4 regions of the Mesorhizobium sp. M0088 genome follow, and region 4 is predicted to be linked to each of the others. Evidence: riboswitches for the same ligand, from Rfam matches in the RefSeq annotation. Region 4 holds a riboswitch; each other region holds the start of a gene.
What was found. A riboswitch is a leader RNA that binds a small molecule or an ion and turns the genes downstream of it on or off. The one in region 4 is predicted to bind cobalamin.
Positions count from the first base shown of each region.

Region 1: another riboswitch for cobalamin. It lies ahead of bluB (5,6-dimethylbenzimidazole synthase); the one in region 4 lies ahead of NKJ67_RS24280 (ABC transporter ATP-binding protein).
Region 2: another riboswitch for cobalamin. It lies ahead of NKJ67_RS32610 (DUF1636 family protein); the one in region 4 lies ahead of NKJ67_RS24280 (ABC transporter ATP-binding protein).
Region 3: another riboswitch for cobalamin. It lies ahead of NKJ67_RS02225 (aromatic ring-hydroxylating oxygenase subunit alpha); the one in region 4 lies ahead of NKJ67_RS24280 (ABC transporter ATP-binding protein).

Region 1 is NZ_JAMYUI010000003.1:184,637-190,004, forward strand. It holds gene dxs (1-deoxy-D-xylulose-5-phosphate synthase) at 1-657, opposite strand, end outside; gene NKJ67_RS05175 (pirin family protein) at 788-1,708, opposite strand; gene NKJ67_RS05180 (DUF2277 domain-containing protein) at 1,748-2,014, opposite strand; gene NKJ67_RS05185 (exodeoxyribonuclease VII small subunit) at 2,125-2,376, opposite strand; gene NKJ67_RS05190 (histone deacetylase family protein) at 2,380-3,306, opposite strand; cobalamin riboswitch at 3,428-3,607, shown strand; partial or broken gene bluB (5,6-dimethylbenzimidazole synthase) at 3,656-4,285, shown strand; gene NKJ67_RS05200 (hypothetical protein) at 4,408-5,368, opposite strand, start outside.
Region 2 is NZ_JAMYUI010000038.1:32,766-38,133, reverse strand. It holds gene cobN (cobaltochelatase subunit CobN) at 1-1,591, opposite strand, end outside; gene cobW (cobalamin biosynthesis protein CobW) at 1,610-2,662, opposite strand; gene NKJ67_RS32610 (DUF1636 family protein) at 2,665-3,093, opposite strand; cobalamin riboswitch at 3,133-3,336, opposite strand; gene NKJ67_RS32605 (winged helix-turn-helix domain-containing protein) at 3,366-4,565, opposite strand; gene NKJ67_RS32600 (NADH-quinone oxidoreductase subunit A) at 4,897-5,262, shown strand; gene NKJ67_RS32595 (NuoB/complex I 20 kDa subunit family protein) at 5,253-5,368, shown strand, end outside.
Region 3 is NZ_JAMYUI010000001.1:490,871-496,238, reverse strand. It holds gene NKJ67_RS02240 (serine kinase) at 1-628, opposite strand, end outside; gene NKJ67_RS02235 (PqqD family protein) at 678-1,109, opposite strand; gene NKJ67_RS02230 (FAD-binding oxidoreductase) at 1,239-2,339, opposite strand; gene NKJ67_RS02225 (aromatic ring-hydroxylating oxygenase subunit alpha) at 2,365-3,612, opposite strand; cobalamin riboswitch at 3,728-3,929, opposite strand; gene NKJ67_RS02220 (DUF680 domain-containing protein) at 4,439-4,636, shown strand; gene NKJ67_RS02215 (DUF680 domain-containing protein) at 4,723-4,923, shown strand; gene NKJ67_RS02210 (DUF680 domain-containing protein) at 4,991-5,227, shown strand; gene NKJ67_RS02205 (ABC transporter ATP-binding protein) at 5,304-5,368, opposite strand, start outside.
Region 4 is NZ_JAMYUI010000021.1:119,120-124,487, forward strand. It holds gene NKJ67_RS24265 (metal ABC transporter permease) at 1-315, shown strand, start outside; gene NKJ67_RS24270 (FecCD family ABC transporter permease) at 340-1,326, opposite strand; gene NKJ67_RS24275 (ABC transporter substrate-binding protein) at 1,462-2,409, opposite strand; gene NKJ67_RS24280 (ABC transporter ATP-binding protein) at 2,459-3,247, opposite strand; cobalamin riboswitch at 3,410-3,616, opposite strand; gene NKJ67_RS24285 (AraC family transcriptional regulator) at 3,873-4,706, shown strand; gene NKJ67_RS24290 (DSD1 family PLP-dependent enzyme) at 4,711-5,368, opposite strand, start outside.

The DNA.
Region 1 (5,368 bases), on a different contig from region 4:
GCCGAGATAGGACGTCAGTTTCTTGCCGAAATCGCGCAGGCCGATATAGGCCTTGCCGGAGGCCAGCCGCGCCAGATAGGCGCTCATCGCGCCGGTCGGCGGCGCGATCGACATGTCGTTGTCGTTGAGAATGACGATCAGCCGTGCATCGAGCGCACCGGCATTGTTCATCGCCTCATAGGCCATGCCGGCAGACATGGCGCCGTCGCCGATGACGGCAATGACGTTGTTGCGGCCGCCGGAGAGATCGCGGGCGGCGGCCATGCCGAGGCCGGCCGATATCGATGTCGAGGAGTGGGCGGCGCCGAAGGGATCGTACTCGCTCTCGGCGCGGCGGGTGAAGCCGGACAGACCGCCTTCCTGGCGCAGCGTGCGGATACGGTCGCGGCGGCCGGTCAGGATCTTGTGCGGATAGGCCTGGTGGCCGACATCCCAGATCAGCCTGTCATCGGGGGTGTTGAAGACATAGTGCAGCGCCACTGTCAGCTCGACCACGCCAAGCCCGGCGCCCAGATGACCACCCGTGCGGGACACGGCGTCGACCAGCTCGGCGCGAAGCTCGGACGCCAATTGCGGCAGTTCGCTTTCCGCAAGCGTGCGCAGGTCGGCCGGGATGCGGACCTTGTCGAGAAGCGGCGTATGCGGCGTTGCGTTCACTGTGCTCGGGCTTTCGGTTGATGGGCGAAATAGGCCGCCGGCCGGCGAAAGTAAATGCGTGTCAGTGACGCGGATCAGGCCCTAGTCTTTTGTCTATGCATTTCGTTCTGCCACTTTCGGGCGACAGGCATCAGCTTTCCGGCAGCGGGATGAATTCTTCCTCGTCTCCTGGAACGATGTCGAAGCGGCCCGTCTTCCATTCTTGCTTGGCCTGTTCGATGCGCTCCTTCGATGAGGAGACGAAATTCCACCAGATATAACGCTTCGAACCAAGAGAGGCGCCGCCGAACAGCATGAAATGCGCGCCGGTCAGCGACGACACGACGATCTCGTCACCGGGACGGAACACCAGCAGCCGTTCGGCTGGGAACACATCGCCCGAAATCGAGACCTCGCCTTCCAGCGTGTAAATGGCGCGCTCTTCCGCGTCGGCAGGGATTTTCACGCTGGCGCCGGGCGCCAGGCGCAGGTCGGCGTAGAGCGTCTCCGAGTCGGCCCTGACCGGCGACCGCAACCCCTGGAAATCGCCGATGATGAGGCGCCCGTTGACGCCTTCGGCATCGATCTCGGGAAGCCTGAGCGCTCCTGTGTTCTCGAACACAGGAGCCACCTCTTCCTTGTCGTCCGGCAGCGCCAGCCATGTCTGCAGGCCGGATACCGACATCGGCGCGCCACGCAGTTCCTCCGGCGTACGCTCCGAATGGACGATGCCGCGGCCGGCGGTCATCAAATTCACGTCGCCGGGCTGAATGACCATTTCGGTGCCGAGTGAATCGCGATGCCGGATCTTGCCGTCGAACAGATAGGTGACCGTCGACAGGCCGATATGCGGATGCGGACGGACGTCGAGCGCCTGGCCGGCCCGCAGGATGGCAGGACCCATGCGGTCGAAGAAGATGAACGGCCCGACCAGCCGCCTTTTTGCCGTCGGCAGGGCACGGCGCACCTGAAAACCGCCGATGTCCTTGGCGTTCGGAATGACCATCAATTCGATCTGGTCGCTGGCAAAGGCGTCGCCTGCCTCAGGGTCTTTCCCGGGGAAGAAGCTCATGGACTCTCCTTGTCGGCCGTCGAAGGCCGCCTGGCCGCGTCAGGCAAAGCGGATCGCCGCCTTTGCCCGCAGCTTGGCCGCCACCTCTTCGCGATTACGCGGATGCTGATGGGTTTCCAGGGAATCGAGCAGTTCGCGCGCCGAGGCCGCGATGGCTTCGACGGCATGGTCGAAGGCGTGCTGGTTCTGCTTCGAGGGCCGCGTCGTTCCGCTCAGCTTGCGGACGAACTGAAGAGCCGCGTCGCGCACCTCGTCAGGGGTTGCCGGCGGATCAAAATTGAACAGGGTCTTGATGTTTCTGCACATCGCTTCCGTATCTCCTCTTGTCCTTGAGCTGTTTCAATCGGGACGAGTTATATCCTCGATCATGATCATGTCCAAAAACCGGTGAGGCGAGCCTATGTTCGGACCGGGCCTCAATCCGCGTCGAGCGGCTCCGTTCCGACCGGCTTGCCGTCGCGCGACAGCCTGATCTTCTCGACCTTGTCCTCGGCGGCCTTCAGCAGCCGGTCGCAATGCGCCTTCAGCGCCTCGCCACGTTCATAGATCTTGATCGACTGGTCGAGCGGCACGTCGCCACGCTCCAGATCATCGACGATCTTCTCCAGCGCATCGAGTGCCTGCTCGAAGCTCATCGCCTTGACGTCTTCGTTGGTCTCATCGGCCATCATTCATCCTTTCATCAGTCGCCCGACATGGGCGGCGACCGAAAATGCCAATCCCTGCAGATCGTAGCCGCCCTCGAGCAGGCTGACGAGCCGGTTGCCGCTGTGGCGTGCCGCGCGCTGCATCAGCTGGCCGGTCGCCCAATCGAAATCATCCTCGGTCAGATTGATCTCGGCCAGCGGATCGCGGTGGTGCGCGTCGAACCCCGCCGAAATGATAATCAGGTCGGGCGCGAAATTGTCGAGCGCGGGCAGGACGCGCGACAGGAAGGCATCGCGAAACACCTCGCTGCCAGTCTGCGGCGCCAGCGGCGCGTTGACGATGTTGCCGGCGCCCGTTTCGTTCTTCGCTCCGGTGCCGGGATAAAGCGGCATCTGGTGTGTCGAGCAATAGAGCACCGACGGATCGTCCCAGAAAATGTCCTGCGTGCCATTGCCGTGATGCACGTCCCAGTCGACGATGGCAACGCGTTCGACACCGTGTTTCTTCTGCGCATAACGCGCCGCGATCGCCGCCGTGTTGAACAGGCAGAAGCCCATGGCCGTGGTCTTTTCGGCATGATGGCCGGGCGGCCGGGCGGCGACGAAGACGTTGTCGGCGCGGCCCGAAAAGACGTCATCGACGGCGGCGTTAGCGGCGCCGATCGCGGTGATCGCCGCTTGCCAGCTCTTCGGACTGGCAGTGGTGTCGGCATCGATGCGGGCAATCCCCTCGTCGGGAATGGCGGCGCGCACGCGGGCGACGAAATCGGCGGGATGCGCGTAGAGGATGGTGGCCTCGTCGCCTTCCGGCGCCTGGATACGATCGAGCCCGGCAAAGGCTTCCTCATCGAGCACGCGCTCGATGGCACGCAAGCGGTCGGGCCGCTCGGGATGTCCGGGCGGCGTGAGATGCTCGAGGAAGATCGGATGGGTGTAGAGACGGGTGGTCATCGTCCTAATCTAGTGACCCGGATCGACAAAGGCCATGCACGGGCGGCCGATGACTGGGGAAAATCGCGACTGCGTCCATTCGCGTCGCTGCAAGCATTGGCGTCCTCAGCACTTCGGCGTAAGGTTTTTGGTACTGCCTGGTGCCCGCCGCAAGCGGGAGAATCGGGAACACGGTTGAATTCCGTGGCGTGCCCAACGCTGTGAGGGGGACCGCGCCGGTAAATGCCACTGTCGATGACGGGAAGGCACCGGACGCGGGTTGATCCCGAGCCAGAAGACCGGCCTGGCAGGCATCGTCATCCGCATGGCCAGGCGGATGATATCAATTGCAATCGCAAGGGGACAAGCGATGCCGGAACACCTGACCGCTGCTGTTGGCGACGGATTTGACCAGAGTGCGCGCGATGCGGTCTATCGCGCCATGTTCACACGGCGCGACGTGCGCAGCCATTTCCTGCCCACCGCGATCGATGACGACGTGCTGGCGCGGCTGCTGCTTGCTGCCCATCACGCGCCATCGGTCGGCTTCATGCAGCCATGGAATTTCATTGTCATTCGTGACATCGAGCGACGGGCGGAGGTGCGCGACCTGTTCCTGGCCGCGCGCGAACAGGAACTGCCGGCGATCGAGGCGGAAAAACAGGCACTGTACCGCAAGCTCAAGCTGGAAGGCATCTGCGAAAGCGCGCTCAACATCTGCATCACCTGCGATAGGCAGCGCTCGAAGGGTTCGCCGCTGGGACGCTGGCACAATCCGGAGATGGATCTCTACAGCACCGTCTGCGCGGTGCAGAATTTCTGGCTGGCCGCGCGTGCCGAGGGCGTCGGTGTAGGCTGGGTCAGCATCATCGAAGCGCAGGCGCTAAAGCGGCTGTTGGCCATTCCGGACCACGTAACGCCGATCGCCTATCTCTGCGTCGGCCGTGTTTCCGAGTTCGCTCCCAAACCGGACCTTGAAACGCATGGCTGGGGACGGCGGCTGCCGCTGCCGGAGCTGATCATGAGCGAGACCTTTTCCGGGCAAGGCGAGACACAGCTCAAATCCACCGTGGCGCGCCTCAACACCGTTTCTGCCTCACCAGACATCACCCGCCCGGCCGATCAGGGTGTGGCGCCGGCCGTAGCCCAGCGCGAACCGCCGAAGGAGGCGAGCGCCTTGTCCTTGAGCTCCCTGAACTTCGACGACGCCTCGGCCAGCCGGGCGTCCCAGGCCGGATCCGGCACCTGGCCCGCGATGGTCTTGAAATAGACCTGCATCAGGCAGGCGATGGCGAAGGGTTCAATGAATGCCGCCTTGAATGCCCAGGCGAAGACGATGGCGAGCACAAAAGCCCAGCCGGCGAGCTGGCCAGGCATCAGGAACAGAATCGCGCCGGCAGGCGCCAGCATCATCAGAAAGATGATGAACGACACGCCCCACATGATGACCGCCAGCCAGACGGCGTTCTTGACCATGACCTTGCCGTTCTGGGCATAGAGCACGACGCCCTGGCGCGCCGTCTCGAAGGGCGAGGCTGAATTGATGCGGATGTTGTAGCCGAGGATGATCTCGTCGACATAGGTCAGCGACAGGCGGATCACCGTGTTGATGAAGGAGACCAGGCCGCTCAGGCCCGGTATCGGCAGGAAGGCGGCGATGCCGCCGAGCAGGCCGGTGATGGCGCGGATGGCGCCCTTGACGAGTTGGTCGACGACGAAAAGGATGTTGGCCTCGGCGAAACGCTGGGTCACGATATCCCTGGCATAGGCGATCTGGTCCTGACCGCCGGGAATGTCGCGGCCGTCGATCAGATGAACCATGACGGCGATGTGGCCGGCCTTGACGACATAGAGGATGTATTCGCGGATCCAATACACAGCGATCGAGACGAGGCCAAACCCGACCACGCCGCCCCACAGGGCAAAGGACATGGGCCCGTCGGGATCAGTGGAGATATGGCCGACGCCATAGCCGACCGAGGCGCCGGTGCCCGTCGCCATAATGTAGGCCAGCGTGATGCCGAAATAGACGATCATGCGAAAGACGATGAACGGCCAGGTCCGCATCATGATGGACACCGAC
Region 2 (5,368 bases), on a different contig from region 4:
GGGCGATGGTGATGTTGCCGAAGGTGGCGGCGCGGAAGGGGAAGCTTCCGCGCGAGGGGGTCTCGCACAGCCCTAAGTCATCTTCTGCTGTCCCCCAAGCGGCTTCTACCGCTGTAATCGCACCCGTCGGCAATTCTGTCGAAAGAGCGAGATAATCGTCCAGCCTCAGCCCATCGCCGCTTAACCCCAGCAGCCCCAGCAACTCACGCGGCGTCTCCGGAATCTCCTCAACCCCGTAGCCCTGATCCCGCAGGTCCTGCAGAATGGCCAGCACGCTGGACGGCACGTCGAGGCCGACGGCATAGCCGGTGCGGCCGGGGGCGCTGGGATAATCCGGCATCAGGATCGCCAGCTTGCGCTCGGCGCGGGGCGTCTCCTGCAGGCGGATAAAGGCCGCGACGCGGTCAGCCACTTGCGCCACGCGATCCGGTTCCGGCCGGTTGGCGAAAGCGCGGTGGCCAAGTGCTGGATCGATCTCGCTCTCGCCCTTGAAGGAAATGGCGCCGGCCAGGATGCGGCCGTCGAGCTCGGGCAGCACGACATGCATGGCAAGGTCGGCGGGCGCCAGGCCGCGCTGGTTGTTCTCCCAGATGTCGCGGCGGGTGGTGGCGACGATGACCTGGAAGACCGGCACGCCGGCGCGGTCGAACAAGGTCTCATTGCCGGGTTCGGCACCGGACGCGAAAGCGGTAGCGGTGATGATGGCGGCGGGTTTCAGTGAGGCGAGTGCTGTTTCCACGAACGCCAGGGATGCCGGGTCCTTGAGGCTGGAGACGAAGATGGGGACTGGGTTGATGCCGCGCTGTCGCAGAGCTTCAAAAAGTGCGTCGATCGGCGCGACATCGGCGGCCAGCAGCATCGAGCGGTAGAACAGGATAGGCACGACCTTTCCCTCCCCCTCGAGGGGAGGGTGGCCCGCAGGGCCGGGTGGGGTCGGTACGACCGGACGCGGCGTTTCTTTGAGTCGGCGCGCTTCGGAGAGGACCCCACCCCCGGCCTGCGGCCGGACCCTCCCCTCGAGGGGGAGGGGGACGACGCCACGTCCGGGTTCGTAGTAGCCAGCTTTGGGCACGGCGACCGGTTCGACGAAAGACGCATCCGACCCCGCCAGCCGCGCCAATCTCCGCACCAGCGCGCTCATATTCGCCGGGCCGCCCTCGCGGAAATAGTCGAGCAGGCCGTCCAACTCTTCGCGCGGCAGCGTGGAGGCTTCGATCAGGCGCAAATCCTCGTCGCGGCATTCGCCGGGCAGCAGCGCCAGTTTTATGCCGCGTTCGCGGGCGGTCGAGGCGAGCTGGTCGCAGCCGTAGCGCCACCAGTCGTAGCCGCCGAGGATGCGCACGAGGATGATCTTGGCGTGGCGGGCGACGCTGTCGATCCAGAGGTCGACGGACATGGGATGGCGCAGGTCACGAAGTGCGGCCAGCCGCATCGAGGGCAGGCGGCCGGCATCGGCCTTCCAGGCTGCCGCCAGTCCGGCGAGGTCGCTGTCGGTGAAGGACAGCGCCACGATATCCGCCGGCGTCTGCCGCAGATCGACCGGCTCGGCGAGGTCGTCGAGCGAGGCGGATGTCGTGGTGAGGATGTGCATCGCGACCCGTGTCCGAAATCAGCCGGCGAGTATACGCTCGATCGCCGGGCGGTTCAGCCCTTTCAGGCCGATGACGACGAGACGCGAGCGGCGGTCGTCCTGCGCAGTCCAGGCGCGGTCATAGTAATGATTGACGCGCGGCCCGACGGCCTGCAGCAAGAGCCGCATCGGCTTGCCGCCGACTTCGACGAAGCCTTTTACGCGCAGCACGTTCTCTTCTTCTGCGACGGTGGCGACGCGCTTTGCCAGCTCGTCCGGATTGGCGATCGAGGCAATGTCGACGATGAAGGTGTCGAAGTCGTCATGCTCGTGGTCGAACGCGCCGTCATGATGGGACTTGCGGTTCTGGATGTCGTCCTCGACGGCGAGACCGAGCCCGAGCAGCACCGAGGGATCGACCTTGCCATGCGATGTCGGCACGATCTTCACCGCGCGGGCGGAGTGTTCGCCAATGATGGTATTGGCGCGGGCGGTGCCGGCGGCGTCCATCAGGTCGCTCTTCGACAGGATGATCAGGTCGGCGCAGGCGATCTGGTCCTCGAACAGTTCTTCCACCGGGTCGTCGTGGTCGAGCGTCTCGTCCCCGGCGCGCTGCGCCTGCAGGGCATCCATGTCGTTGGCGACGCGGCCTTCGGCCAAGGCCGGGCCGTCGACCACGGCAATGACGCCATCGACAGTCACCCGGCTTTTCACGCTCGGCCACTGGAAGGCCTGGACCAGCGGCTTGGGCAGCGCCAGGCCCGAAGTCTCGATCAGGATGTGGTCGACCCTCGGCGTCAGCGACAGGATCTTGTCAAGCGCCGGGACGAAATCATCGGCGACGGTGCAGCAGATGCAGCCATTGGCCAGTTCGACGATGTTTTCCTCCGGGCAGGTGTCGATGCCGCAGCCCTTCAGGATCTCGCCGTCGATGCCGATGTCGCCAAACTCGTTGACGATGATGGCAATGCGCTTGCCGCCGGCGTTTTCCAGGAGATGGCGGACCAGCGTCGTCTTGCCGGCGCCGAGGAAGCCGGTGACGACGGTGCAGGGAACGCGGGAGAGGTTCGCAGACGAATCTGGGGCAGTCATGGTCAGTCCTTCAGCATGTCGAGGGGAGGGATGCGGGCAACGAGGCCACGCTTCAGGCTATCGGGACGGCCACGCCAGGGAATGAGACCGTCGGTCGAGGTGGCGAAAAGCTTGGCGCCCGTGACGAGGTCGGCGCCGCTGGTCTCGGTCAGGTCGCCAAAGACATAGCTCCAGCAGCCGTCGCGCAGGATGGCGGCGCTGAGGCGCCGCTTGCAATTGCCAAGGCATTCGACGCTGCGGATGCGGATGTCGTCGCCGGATGCGGCGCGGCGCGTATCCTCCGCCAGCAATTCGCCGGCGCGAGGATGGGCGTCGGAGCCGGTCTCATCGCGGCAGGAGGCGCAGACGATGATGGTGACGCCGGCCAAGGCATCATCATGGCCGGACGAAATATCCGCTGTGCCAGCCGAAAAACTGCTGTCGTGGTCCAAAGATCGGGCTCCTTGCCCGGAAACCCGCCGGGCGATCGGATTCTATAGTCGCAGACGGCAGGTCTCCTGGCTCGCGGGTCATCGCCTTGGGTAGCCGCCTTCCCGGGAACTCCCAGTGGCTTTCGGCCTTGGCTCTTCGCTTACAGTTGCGGGGACAGCCGCGGATTTGGGATTTTGCCCCGCACCGCATTCCCTCTTAGCTCTTGCCGTTGCGGGCAAGAGACCATCTGAACCGGATTTAGGCTTTTGCGGGCGGCGGTGTCAACGCGAGCTTACGACATGGCGATGTCGGCCAGCGCCGGACCCAAATCGCCGGCCGGGGTCACTTCCATGCGCTCAAGGCCAAGCCAGCCCTGCATCTGCTTCAATTCCTCGAACAGTTCTGCAGCGGTTTCAGGTGGCGCCTTGGGCTCGGCGTAGGCCGCATGGACCCGCAGCACGCTGGCCGGACGATCTGCCTTGAGGTCGACGCGTGCCACGATCCTGTCGCCGAGCAGGAACGGCAGGACATAGTAGCCGTATTGCCGCTTGTCGGCCGGCGTGTAGATCTCGATGCGGTAGTGGAAGTCGAACAGCCGCTCTGTGCGCGAGCGTTCGAAGACGACAGGATCGAACGGCGCCAGCAGGGCGCGGGCCTCGACTTTGCGCGGCAGGCGGGCATCCCGGTGAAGATAGGCCGGCTTGTCCCAGCCTTCGACGCGCATCGGCAGCAATTCGCCGGTTTCAACCAGTTCCTCCAACCGGCCTTTCATATCGGCCGGCGACAGGCGGAAATAATCGCGCAAATCGCCTGAAGTCGCCACGCCGTGGGCGCGGGCGGAAATGCGCAGCAATTCGCGGTGCGCGTCCTCAGGCGTCGGCACCGGCAGATCGAGGACCGCCTGCGGCAGCACGCGCTCGGGCAGATCATAGAAGCGCTCGAAACCGCGACGGTGCGCCGTGGTGATGCGTCCGGCCCAGAACAGCCATTCGAAGGCATGCTTGGCGTGGCTCCAGCCCCACCAGCCGCCCGAGCCTTTCTGGCCTTCGAGCGCGGAAGCGGCGATCGGGCCGCGCTCGGCGACCTGGCGGTAGATCTCCTCGATATAGGCGGCATGTTCGCGGCCCCATTTGGCGAGGCCCAGATACATTTCGTCGCCGCGCTCGGCGCGCTGCATGCGCCAGCGCATCAGCGGGTAGGTCTCGACCGGCAGGAAGGACGCCTCGTGCGCCCAGTATTCGAAAACCGTGCGCTTACGCGTCACGGCCGCGTTGTCGAGCAGCGAGAACGGGTAGGGACCAAGGCGCGAATAGAGCGGCATATAATGAGCGCGCACCACCGCGCTGACGGAATCGATCTGCAGCAGGCCGGTGCGGGAGAGGGTGCGGGCAAAATGCCGGCGGTCGGGCGTGCCGGTCGGGCGGGGATCGAGAAACCCCTGGGCGGCAAGCGCGATGCGACGGGCCGTGGGGAGCGAAATCTTTTCCTTCATGCAGGCATCACTTTGAAGTGTTTTGACCGAGGGTCGAATGGCTGATTCCAACCCATGCTAGCAGGGTTTTGGCGGCATCCATGTCAGGAGAGAAAAGTGGAGTAAAAAGCGAAGGAAATCAAACAGGAGCGGATCGGACCAGTTTGCCGCGATATGCCGTCCAGGTCGGTGTTTTGAACAAGGTTTGACTTGCTTCGCTGGAAGTGCTGCGCTAACCCTCGCCGCGTTGCAGCATAGGCCCTTAAAACGGTTCAGCGGTTAAACTGTCACGCTTCCGCATTAGGGTCCGGTGCTGTAATCAAACTGGATTGGCGCCAACGGAAAGCCGAGCATGAACGCACTCTTGAGCTCATACCTGCCCATCGTCCTGTTCATAGGCGTGGCGCTGGTTGTCGGCCTGGCGCTGCTGGCCGCGCCCTTCCTGGTGGCCTACCGCAATCCCGATCCCGAAAAGCTTTCCGCCTATGAGTGCGGTTTCAACTCGTTCGACGACGCCCGCATGAAGTTCGACATCCGTTTCTACCTGGTGTCGATCCTGTTCATCATCTTCGACCTGGAAGTGGCCTTCCTGTTTCCGTGGGCGGTGTCGTTTTCGAAGATCGGCATGCTCGGTTTCTGGTCGATGATGGTGTTTTTGGCGGTGCTGACCATCGGCTTTGCCTATGAATGGAAAAAAGGAGCGCTGGAATGGGATTGAACGACAGTTCAGGCACCCTCGTCGCGCCGAAGCCCAAGGGTATTATCGATCCCAACACCGGCAGGCCGGTGGGGGAGGACGATCCCTTCTTCCTCGAGATCAACAA
Region 3 (5,368 bases), on a different contig from region 4:
AGAGGTCGACCAGTACATAGTCGTCGCCGACGCTGTCCAGTCCGTTGAGGAGGCCGGCGGCGACGGTTCCGGATTTCCCGGCCCCGCCCGCGCCGGCCAACAGCACGCCCTTGCCATTGGCGCCGAGCGTGCCGGCATGGGCAAGGCGCATGCCGCGCGCCGCATATTCCCAATGGAGGAAGGGGCGCAGCGGCGCTCCCGGCTCCCACGGTGGAAAGGCATCGGCCGAAGCCATCAACTGCACGCCAACGCGACGTTGCGGATCATAGAACTGCCAGAAATCCAGGTCGTGAAAATGGTTGCCGCGCAATCCGGCCTCCGCCAGCCGGGTGGCGAAGCCATGCTGCGTGAAGGGCCCCTGGCCCCAACTGACCGGTGCCGCGATGCCGTCTATGCCGGGATGTGCGACGAAGACGCGGCAGCTGTCGGCAGGCGTTCGGTTGCCCGGAGCCGTGACAAAGCCATGAGCGACGGCATCCGCCAATGCGCCGACGCTGACATGCGCGGTCAGATCCAGATGCGGCAAGCCCACCTTGCAGGTCAGCGGATAATGCGCGGCGCTGCTTTCTGCTTGCGCCAGGACATGGCGTGCGTAGTCAACCAAGTTTTCGAGAGTGACGTTCGGCATGGGTCTGCCTGTTCCGGAGCTGCCCGGCAACGAGAACCTGATGGGCGCTTCAGTTGGCCTGCTTCACCGCGGGCCAGCCGAGGGGCTCCTCGACCTCGTGGATGGGATCCACGACAATGAGATCGGCGAGATCGTCATGGATGTCGACCTTCAGGGGCTCTCTGGCAGCGGCGAGCTGAGCCAGCAATTCGCTTGGAGCCGGTCTTGCCACGCCATCGGTTACGGCCGCCAGCAAACCGAATTCGAGCAATTGTGAAACAAAGCCGTCAATCGCGGCGGCATCGAGGGCGCCAATGCCGGTCGCGGCGCCGACCAGTTCGGAGGCAGGCACGCCGGACGACAGTGCATCCCAAAGTCTGCTGCCTGAATCAGAGAAGCCGAAATATTTACCCGTGGTCAGGTCAAGAACGACGGCTTCGCCGTCGAAGGATTCAAAGACGATATCCTTGCTGGCAATGGCATAGATGCCGGATTGTCGCATGTTTGCTCCCCCGCCGAGCAGGCCGCGGAGATGATCTTCGGGCCTACGGTCAACCCCACCGTTGCAGGCGTCTAACCATTTGCAGGGTTTTTGGCAAGATGGCGCAGGCTCGGGGGCGAGCGCAGCCGGTCACGCTTCGATTTCAAGCGCAGAAAGCGGCTTCGAGCAACAGGCGAGGATAAAGCCGTCCTCGATTTCGTGATCGAGGATGCCGCCATTGTGACTCATCTCGACATCGCCCGCGACCTTCCTCACCTTGCAGGTGCCGCACAGGCCGAACTCGCAGGCGGCGGGAATCCGCACCCCAGAGGCGCGTGCCGTCTGCAGCACGGTCTGGCCGGCGACGCATTCGGCATCGACATCGGAAAGCGAAAACCGGATAGGTGTCACGGCCTCGACGGCAGCAGCAGCGCCGTCCTCCGCCGGCGGCGAGAACGGCGCCGGGATCTCCTCCACGGCAGGCGCAGCAAAGCTTTCCTGATGGTATTTCGCCATGTCGAAGCCGGCGGCGTCCAGCATGCCGCGCACGGCGCGCATGAAGGGATCGGGGCCGCAGCAGAAAATCTCGCGCTCGCGGAAATCGGGCGCCAGCAATGGCAGCCGGATCGCGTCGATGCGGCCCATATGGCCGAACCAGCCCTCGCGGCTCGACCGCTCCTCGATCATGAAGCCTAGCGACAGGCCGGGCATGCGGCTGCCGAGCAGCTCGAGTTCCTTGCGGAAAATGATCTCTTCCGGGCGACGCGCACAGTTGACGAAGCCGACATCTGTCCATGGCGCACAGTCGTTCAACCAGCGCAGCATCGACATCATCGGCGTCACGCCGGAGCCCGCCGAAATGAACAGATATTTGGCCGCCGGGTGGCTATGCAGCGAAAAATCACCGGTCGGCCCATAGGCCTTGACGTGCGAGCCCGGCGTCAGATGGTCGAACATCCAGCGCGTGCCGGTGCTGCCCGCCTGCGCCTTGACCGTCACCGCGATCGAGAATGGCCGCGACGGCGAGGACGACAGCGTGTAGGTGCGCATCAGCGGCCCGTCCAATGTCGGCAGTTCCAGCGTCACGAACTGGCCCGGCTTGTAGCGGAACCAGGTCTGGTTGTCGGAGCGGAAGGTGAAGGTCTTCACGTCCGGCGCTTCGTCGCTGACGCCGATCACTTCCAGCACCTGCAGCCGGTCGTTCCAGGGCGTCATCTGGTCGAGATGGCGATAGAGGCCAAGGTCCGTCATCGCATTCATCCTCTTGTCCCCTGAGCTAGGCGACGCTGCGCAGGGCCGGCCGGCCGCCTTCGGCAAGGCGCGGCCCGATGAACGACGCGTACCACTCGACGAACTGGATCACGCCGCCCTCATGCAGCTCCGAATAGGGGCCTGGTTCGTAGGCCGGCGACAGGATGCCGAAGGCGTTTTCCTCGACGATGCGGCGGTCCTGGTCGTTGGTCTCGGTCCAGACATGGGTGAGCTCAGCGAGGTCGTAGTCGACGCCTTCGACCGCATCCTTGTGGACGAGCCATTTCGTCGTCACCGCGGTTTCCGTGGCACTGATCGGCAGCACGCGGAAGGTGACGGCGTGGTCGCCGAGGATATGGTTCCAGGTGGTCGGATAGTGGTAGAGCAGCAAGGAGCCGATGCGGTCGGTTGAAACGCTGTCGGACAGGTTCTTCTGGACCGCCCGTTTTCCCGTCATGGTGTAGCTGACGGCATCGCGCAGCAGCGGCGCGCGGGTGGCGCGGTACTGCCCTGCCGGATCGATGCGGAATTTGCTCGGCAAGCCTGATGCCTCGCATCTGGCCCAGTGCGCGACCATTTCAGGGTCGCTGTCGGCGCCTTGGACGCCGGTCACGGTCGGAGCCTCGGGGAAGGTCTTGCACAGTTCGGGGTGATTGGCGACGCAGTGGTAGCACTCGCGGTTGTTTTCCCAGACCAGCTTCCAGTTGCCCTTCTCGATGATCGTGCTCTCAAAGGCGATCTTTGCCTCACGCAAACGGTGCGGCAAAAGATAAGGTTCGATCATCGCCCGCATCGGCGCGAAATCCGCCGGCTCCTTGGCCAGGCAGATGAAGATGTAGCCGCCGACGCTCTCGCAGGCGACCGGCTTCAGGCCGAAATCACTCTTGTCGAAACCGTCGGCCATCTGGCGGGCAAACAGCAGGCGGCCGTCCAGCTCATAGGTCCACTGATGATAGGGGCAGACGAGCTTTGCCGCCGTACCCTTTTCCGCGTTGCACACGCGGCTGCCGCGATGGCGGCAGGAATTGTGGAAGGCGTTGATCTTGCCTTGCTGGTCGCGGACAAGGACGACCGGATAGTCGCCGATCTGCACGGTGATGTAGCTGCCCGGCTTCGGCAGTTCGCAATCATGGCCGATGAACAGCCAGTCGCGATACCAGATCAGCTCCATGTCGAGCTTGAAGTAGTCTGGATCGGTGTAGAAGGGCTGCTCCAGCGAAAAGCCTTGCCGGCGCCCCTTCAGGAGCCTCAGCATGTCGTTGCGGGTATCCATGTCCTGTCCTCGTTTCTAAGGACTGAACTGGTGGTGATGGAGGAAGGATTGAAACGCAGGCCGGCTAGGTGCCGGACATGCGCTATCCACCTCTTGACCGCCCACCGCGATCAGTCGAGTCTAAAAATCTCGGGCTGGTTTCCGGGCTCTGGAGTTGTCCTTGCGGACCATCGCGACACCTTCCCAGGCAGTTGCCCAGTGGTCTCCCGTTGCGACTTGAACTCCACCACCGTTGCGGGGGCAGCGCCGGATTCTGACCGGCTTCCCAATTCTCCGCCTCGTCGTCACGAAGCGGCACCTGAGATGGGTATGATCTAACCACGATCGCTGGCGCGCCGTCGGCATGAAAACGACATCGTATCCATGCGGCGCGACACGGCATGCGAAACGTCACCGCAGATCGTCGCGGGCCGAAATCCCGCCTCCCGGGCGGCCATTTGCCGGCTGCGATCTTCCCGAGTCCGACCCTTGGCGGGGGTCAAAAAAGGTTAACGGTTTCGAAAAGTGACTATTAGCTTGACCTAAAATCGAACCGAACGGTTCGTTTCTGTTGACGGTGCGTGCAGGATGGTGTGAACGCCGGGCCTTTGAAACAGTCAGTGATCCATCGGATGGTTAAACTTAACATGCTGATATAGAAAGCAAAAATGTATCTCTAGATTCCCCTGGCACAATTTCAAGGTGTGGATTCATGGTCCACACGGAACAACTTCGTGATTGGAAAAGGCGGGGTTGCCCTCCCACATCGGGGTTGTCCGAACGACGCGATTTCATTTCCAAGACACGCCGCTAGACGGACGGAAAAAGACGATACTGGAGTACAAAAATGAAAAAGATCATTCTCACTGCCGCAGCCCTTCTGGCCATTTCCGGCAGCGCCTTCGCTGGTAGCGACCACTACGGTTCGAACGCCGCGGCAGCCACTGCTGTCGACAGCTCGTACACCGCTTCGACCAAGAAGTCGGAACCGGCTGCTCAGGCGCCTGCCCAGGGTGCTGACCACAACCTCTTCGGCAACAACTAACAGCCGATTCCCAGTCGACGGCGGGCTCGCCCGCTGCCCTGGCGAAATTCAGACATTCGAAATTCAGACATTCAGGAGTATTTAAGATGAACAAGATCCTCATTGCTGCCGCCGCCGTTCTGGCCATCACCGGCAGCGCTTTCGCGGGCAGCGACAACTACGGTTCGAACGGCGCCAACCAGCCTGCCGCCGCTGTGGACCAGTCGTACACGGCTTCCACCAAGACCTCGGAACCGGCTGCCCAGACACCCGCTCAGGGCAGCGATCGTAACCTCTTCGGTCGCTAAAACCAATTTCGCAAGCGACGGCAGCTGTGTCTGCCGTCTGGCGAAATCCAGAATTCAGGAGACTAAAATGAACAAGATCCTTATTGCTGCCGCCGCCGTTCTGGCCATCACCGGCAGTGCTTTCGCCGGCAGCGACAACTTTGGCTCCAACGGCGCCAACCAGCCTGCGGTTACTTCGGTTGACAGCGCGCATACGAGCTCGGTCCGCAACAGCGGTGGCCTCGTCGAGAAGCTGCTCAATTCGTCGGGCGACGTAGAGAAGTCCGCTCCTCAGGGCAGCGACCGGAATCTCTTCGGCCGTTAACAGCCGAAGCTGATCTTCAAAAAAAGAGCGGCGGGCCTGGCCCGCTGCTCTTTTTTGTCCAAGACGCGGTTCTGCCTCAGGCCGCCTTCGCTTCAGCCTCATGAAGGGCAAACGACCGTCCGTCAGCGTCGAAGAGATGCA
Region 4 (5,368 bases):
CATTTCGGGCTCTTGACGCTGCTCGCGTTGACGATCGTGGCCTCGCTGAAGGCTGTCGGGATCATCCTTGTCATCGCCATGCTGATCGCGCCGGGAGCGATCGGTTTTCTTTTGACGAAGAGCTTTGAGCGGATGCTCGCCATTGCTGCCGCGGCCGCCATCGGGTCGAGCGTCGTGGGAACGATCCTCAGCTATCACATCGACGCAGCCACGGGCCCGACGATCGTCGTGGTTCAGGCCGGCGTTTTTTTGCTTGCCCTGTTCCAGTCGAAGCGCCCAAAGCAACAGGTGCAACTGGGCATTTCGGGAGAGTAATCGCGGCCCTGACCGAGACCACGCTTAAAGCCGGTTGCGGATCAGCATGGTGACGACGAAGAACGCGCCGACCGAGCTGGTGATGATGCCGATCGGCAGTTCCTGCGGCGGCAGCAGCGTTCGGGCCAGAAGGTCGCTGGCCAGCAACAGCACCGCGCCGAACACGGCGCAGCTGGCAACCAGGCGCAGGTGCAAGGGGCCCGCCAGCGGCCGCGACAGATGCGGGATCATCAGCCCGACGAAGCCGATGACGCCGGCGACCGAGACCAGGATCGCCGTCGAGAAGGCGGCGACGAGAAAGGTCATCCTTCGCATCCGCGCCACCGGCACGCCCAGGCTTTCGGCGGCGTTTTCGCCGGCCAGGAAAGCATCGAGCCGGCGGTGGTTCCACAGCGCGTAAGCCAGGATAGTGCCCGCACCCAAGGCGCCGAGCCAGATATTGTCCCAGCGCGCCAGGCCGAGCCCACCCATGGTCCAGAACAGCACGGAGTGCGCGGCGCGCTGGTCGCCGGCAAAGACAAGATAATTGGTCAAGGCGGTGAACATGAAGGACACGGCAAGGCCGGCAAGGATCAGCCGCTCCGGGCCTTGCCCCCTCACCCGCGCAACCAGCAGCAGGACGACACCGGCAGCCAATATGCCGCCGGTGAAGGCCGCGACCGGCAATGTCCAGATGCCGAAACTGTCTCCGAAGACGGTGATGACGGAAACCGCACCCGCGGCGGCGCCCGACGACAGGCCGAACAGGAACGGGTCGGCAAGGTCGTTGCGGGTCACCGTCTGCAGCAGCGCACCGACGACGCCGAGACCGGCCCCGACGCAGATGGCCAGGACCGTGCGCGGCAGCCGCAGATCGACGACGATCTTGCCGACCGGCCCGGACACGTCGTGCCCACTGAAGCCGATTGCGCGGCCAAGTGCTGCAACAACGTCGGTCAGCGGGATCAGCGTCGAGCCATAGGCGATCGACAGCAATGCGAGAGCAGCGATCGCCGCCGCTCCCACCAGCATGGCCAGTGCGAATGCCGGATGGCGCAAACCTGGAAATGCGTCGTGTCTGTCAGGACGCGTGCGACGCACTACCAGGATCTTTTGCTCATGCATGTCGCTGCCCCAAAACCGCTGCGCACTTTTGGGCGACAGGCATCAAAACGCTTCCGGATGCATGGCCTTGGCGATTTTGTCGATCGCTTCGATATTGGCGGGTCCGGGTGTCAGTTCGGCATAGCGCAGGGCGACGAAGCGCTCGTTCTTGACCGCGTCCGTCTCTTTCATGGCCGGATGGACCTTCAGGAAATCGAGCAGCTTCTTGTAGCCGCCGCCACCCTGGTAATCGAGCAGGATGAGGAATTGCGGATTGCGCGACGCCACCGTTTCCCAGTCCGTGTTGCCCCAGCTGGTGTCCATGTCGGCCATGATGTTGTCGCCGCCGGCGGCTGATATCATGGCGCTGGGGATGGCGAACTTGCCTGCGGTGAAGGGCTTGTCCTCGCCGGAATCATAGAGAAACACTCGCGTTGCCTTGCCGTTGCCGACCTTGGCGGTGATGTCGGCGAGCCGCGTCTTCCAGCCGGCAACAAGCTTCTCCGCCTCGGCCTCCTTGCCGAAGATCTTGCCCAGCTTTTCGACGTCGCCATAGAGCAGGTCCATCGAGGCGGCTGGACGGCTCTTGTCGAGATGGACGCAGCTTTCCGTCAGCACCAGCGTCTTGATGCCGTGCGGGGCAAGCGTATCGGGTGTCACCTCGCCGCCCGGCTTCATGCCATAATACCAGCCGGCGAAGAAGAAATCCGGCTCGACCGCGACGAGGTTTTCGAGCGTCGGATATTTCGGCGCCAGTTCCGGGATCGAACCCTGCTCGGCCTTGAATTCGGGACCCACCTTGTACCATCCGGTGATGCCGGTCAGGCCGACGATCGACGGCTGCAGTTTCAGCGCGAAAGCCATCTCGGCCATGTTGAGATCCTGGATGACGGCGCGCTTCGGCGGCGCATCGAAGGTCAGCGGCTTGCCGCAGCTGTCGACCGTGACCGGGAAGGCCAGGGCTGTCGAGGCCAGCAGCGAGAAGACAAGCGAAAAGGCCAGGCGTTTCACGGGTTTGCTCCTTGTGGATGGGATTGGGTCGACTATGAAATGGCTTCAATCACGTCGGCGGCGCGGCACGGTTCGGCACATCGAACACCGTCAGTTCGCGGTCTTCGGTCGGATGGCGCAGACGCAGCACATCGATGCCGAAAATCTCGCGGATCAGCTTTTGGGTCAGCGCTTCGCGCGGTGCGGCGAGCGCTTGCAGACGGGCATGGTTCATCACCGCCACCCTGGTGGCGAACGGTGCCACCAGCGCCAGATCGTGCAGCACCGCGATCACCGTCATCTCGAAGCCTGCCACGAGGTCGAGCAGTTCGCCGCGGGCACGCGGGTCGAGATGGTTGGTCGGCTCGTCGAGGAACAGGATTTTTGGCTGCTGGGCGATGGCGCGCGCAAGTTGGGCGCGCTGGCGCTCGCCGCCCGACAGCGAGCCGATGGTGCGGCCAAATAGCGGCAGCAGGCCGGTCCGGCGCAGTGCATCGACGACGATCTCGCGCTCCTCGCTCCTGCGCCGCAGCCCGGCGTGCGGAACCCGGCCAAGCTCGACATAGTCGATCACCGCCAGCCGCGGATCGGGCTGGTCGGTCTGGCCGACCACGGCAATGTGCAGCGCCCGTTCGGCGGCTGAAATCCTGTCCAGGCGGCGCCCGCCGAGCTTCACCTCGCCGGAGCTCGGACGCAGCATGCCCGACAGCATGCGCAGCAGCGTCGTCTTGCCGGCGCCGTTGGGACCGATGATGGCAAGGCGATCGCCGGCGGCCACCGAGAAGCTGACCGCATGGACCAGATCCCGCCCATTCGCCGTCACGCAGAGGTCACGGGCTTCGAGAAGCGCTACGGTCATCGGCTGCTGCCCGCCGGCTTGTCGGGACGGCAAAGCGTATATACGACGATGCGATGGATGGAGCCGTCCAACTTTCCGTCACTTTCCAAAACTGGCGACGGAAGGAAGCTGGCGAACCGGCCGACAAGACCGGAGTTCGCGTTTCCTCCCGGCACACCCCGTCCGGTCAACTCAGTGATGGCAGGTCTCCTGGCTCACGGGTCGTTGCGCCATCCAGCCTTCCCAGCCTTGCCGGCCAGTGGCATTCACGGATTTTGCTCGCCGCTTACAGTTGCGGGGGCAGCCACGGTCTGGACCTGCGCAGGCCTCACCGTGTTCCCTTTTCACCCCTCGCCTTTCGACTCGGGGACCATCACCGCTTCAGCGTAGGTTTCCCCCAATCGCTTCGCAATGGATTTCTCGGACGGAGTGGTGGGCCAGCTAAGGGAAACAGGCATTTCATGCTCTCGATATGTAATAATATAACATACCTAAGAGATGACGCCGGTCGCTGTCAAGCGAAAGCTCATGGGGGCGGTTGGCCGGATGGCGACCGGCGTCGGGACAGATTGCACGGGATGCGCAATTTCGATCAAACTGGCCGTGCCAGGAAACGGCAGGATGATCTGGCCAATGCGAGGAGAAAATGGACCCGACCGAGAAAGCGCTGTGGTTCGTCGAAAGCCATCTGCCGGAGGCGATCTCGCTTGATGATGTCGCGCAAAGCAGCGGCGTGTCGCGTTTTCATGTGACGCGCGCCTTCGGCGCCGCCACCGGCCGGTCGGTGATGGGCTACATGCGCTCACGCCGGCTGACCGAGGCGGCGCGCAAGCTGGCGGGCGGGGCGCCCGACATCCTCGCCGTCGCGCTCGACGCCGGCTACAACTCGCATGAGGCGTTCACCCGTGCCTTCCGCGATCAGTTCGGCACCACGCCGGAACTGGTGCGCGCGCAGGGCACACTCGACAAGCTCGACCTCGTGGAGCCGATCCTGATGGACCAGTCCCTCCTCACCAATCTCGAACCGCCGCGTTTCGAGACCAGCCGGCCGTTCCTGATGGCCGGCCTCGGCGAACGCTACAGCTGCGAAACCAGCGCCGCCATCCCGATGCAGTGGCAGCGCTTCGGCCCCTATATCGGCAACATTCCGGGCGAGACCGGCGACGTCGCCTATGGCGTCTGCGTCAACGGCGACGATGCCGGCAATTTCGACTACATCGCCGGCGTCGAAGTGTCTGACTTCTCCGACCTGCCCAGGGACTTCTACCGGGTGCGGGTGCCGGCGCAGAAATATGCGGTCTTTGCCCACCGCGAACACATCTCGACCATCCGCCGGACGGTCAACACGATCTGGAACAAATGGCTGCCGGCCTCCGGGCATGAGATCGCGGACGCGCCGGAATTCGAACGCTACGGCCCCGAATTCGACCCGCGCAGCGGCAAGGGCGGGCTGGAGATCTGGATACCGGTGAAGGCGTAGTCGGTCAGGCCATCGGCAACGCCGGCCAGCGATCGGCGATCCGGCCGCCGGAAAACACCGCGATCGACCCGAACTGCTGCAGCACGGCTTCGCTCTGCGTCGGCCTTAGAAACGCGTAGTCCCCGGGCTTTGCGGTCGCGTCGGCGGGCAAGCCCATGAATTGCTGGTTGGAGGACAGGCCGAGCAGCCCGTTCGCCTTCATGCCTTCTGGGAAGACCGGCTCGGCCATCCACTTGCCGCCATAGAGGTAGCAACCCTTGCGCGGGAACCGGCCGAGCGCCTGCAGCAGGCGAGTGACGGCCGGCGGGCCGGGCAGCATCGGCTCGACCATTTTCAGGATCGGCGTGGCGATGAAGGCCGCCGGCTGGAAGCCGTCGAGGCCTGGCGTATCGAAGTCGCTGGGCAGCACAAAGGCCGAGCCCATCGAGACCTCATTGGCCGCGCCGCCATGATGAAGCAGCGCGGTCTTGCTGCCGCCGATGTTCAGGATGCGGCGCTGGTCGGCGCCGAGACAGGCGACGAACGCCGAGGCCTGCGCCGACGCCTTTGCCAATGCCTTTGCCGGTCCGCCGAAAAGGCCAGGAATGAGCGGCGCATGCGCCTCGTAGGCCATGACGCCTTCGCAATGCAGCCGGGCCGGCAACGCGCTCAACGCCTCCGAC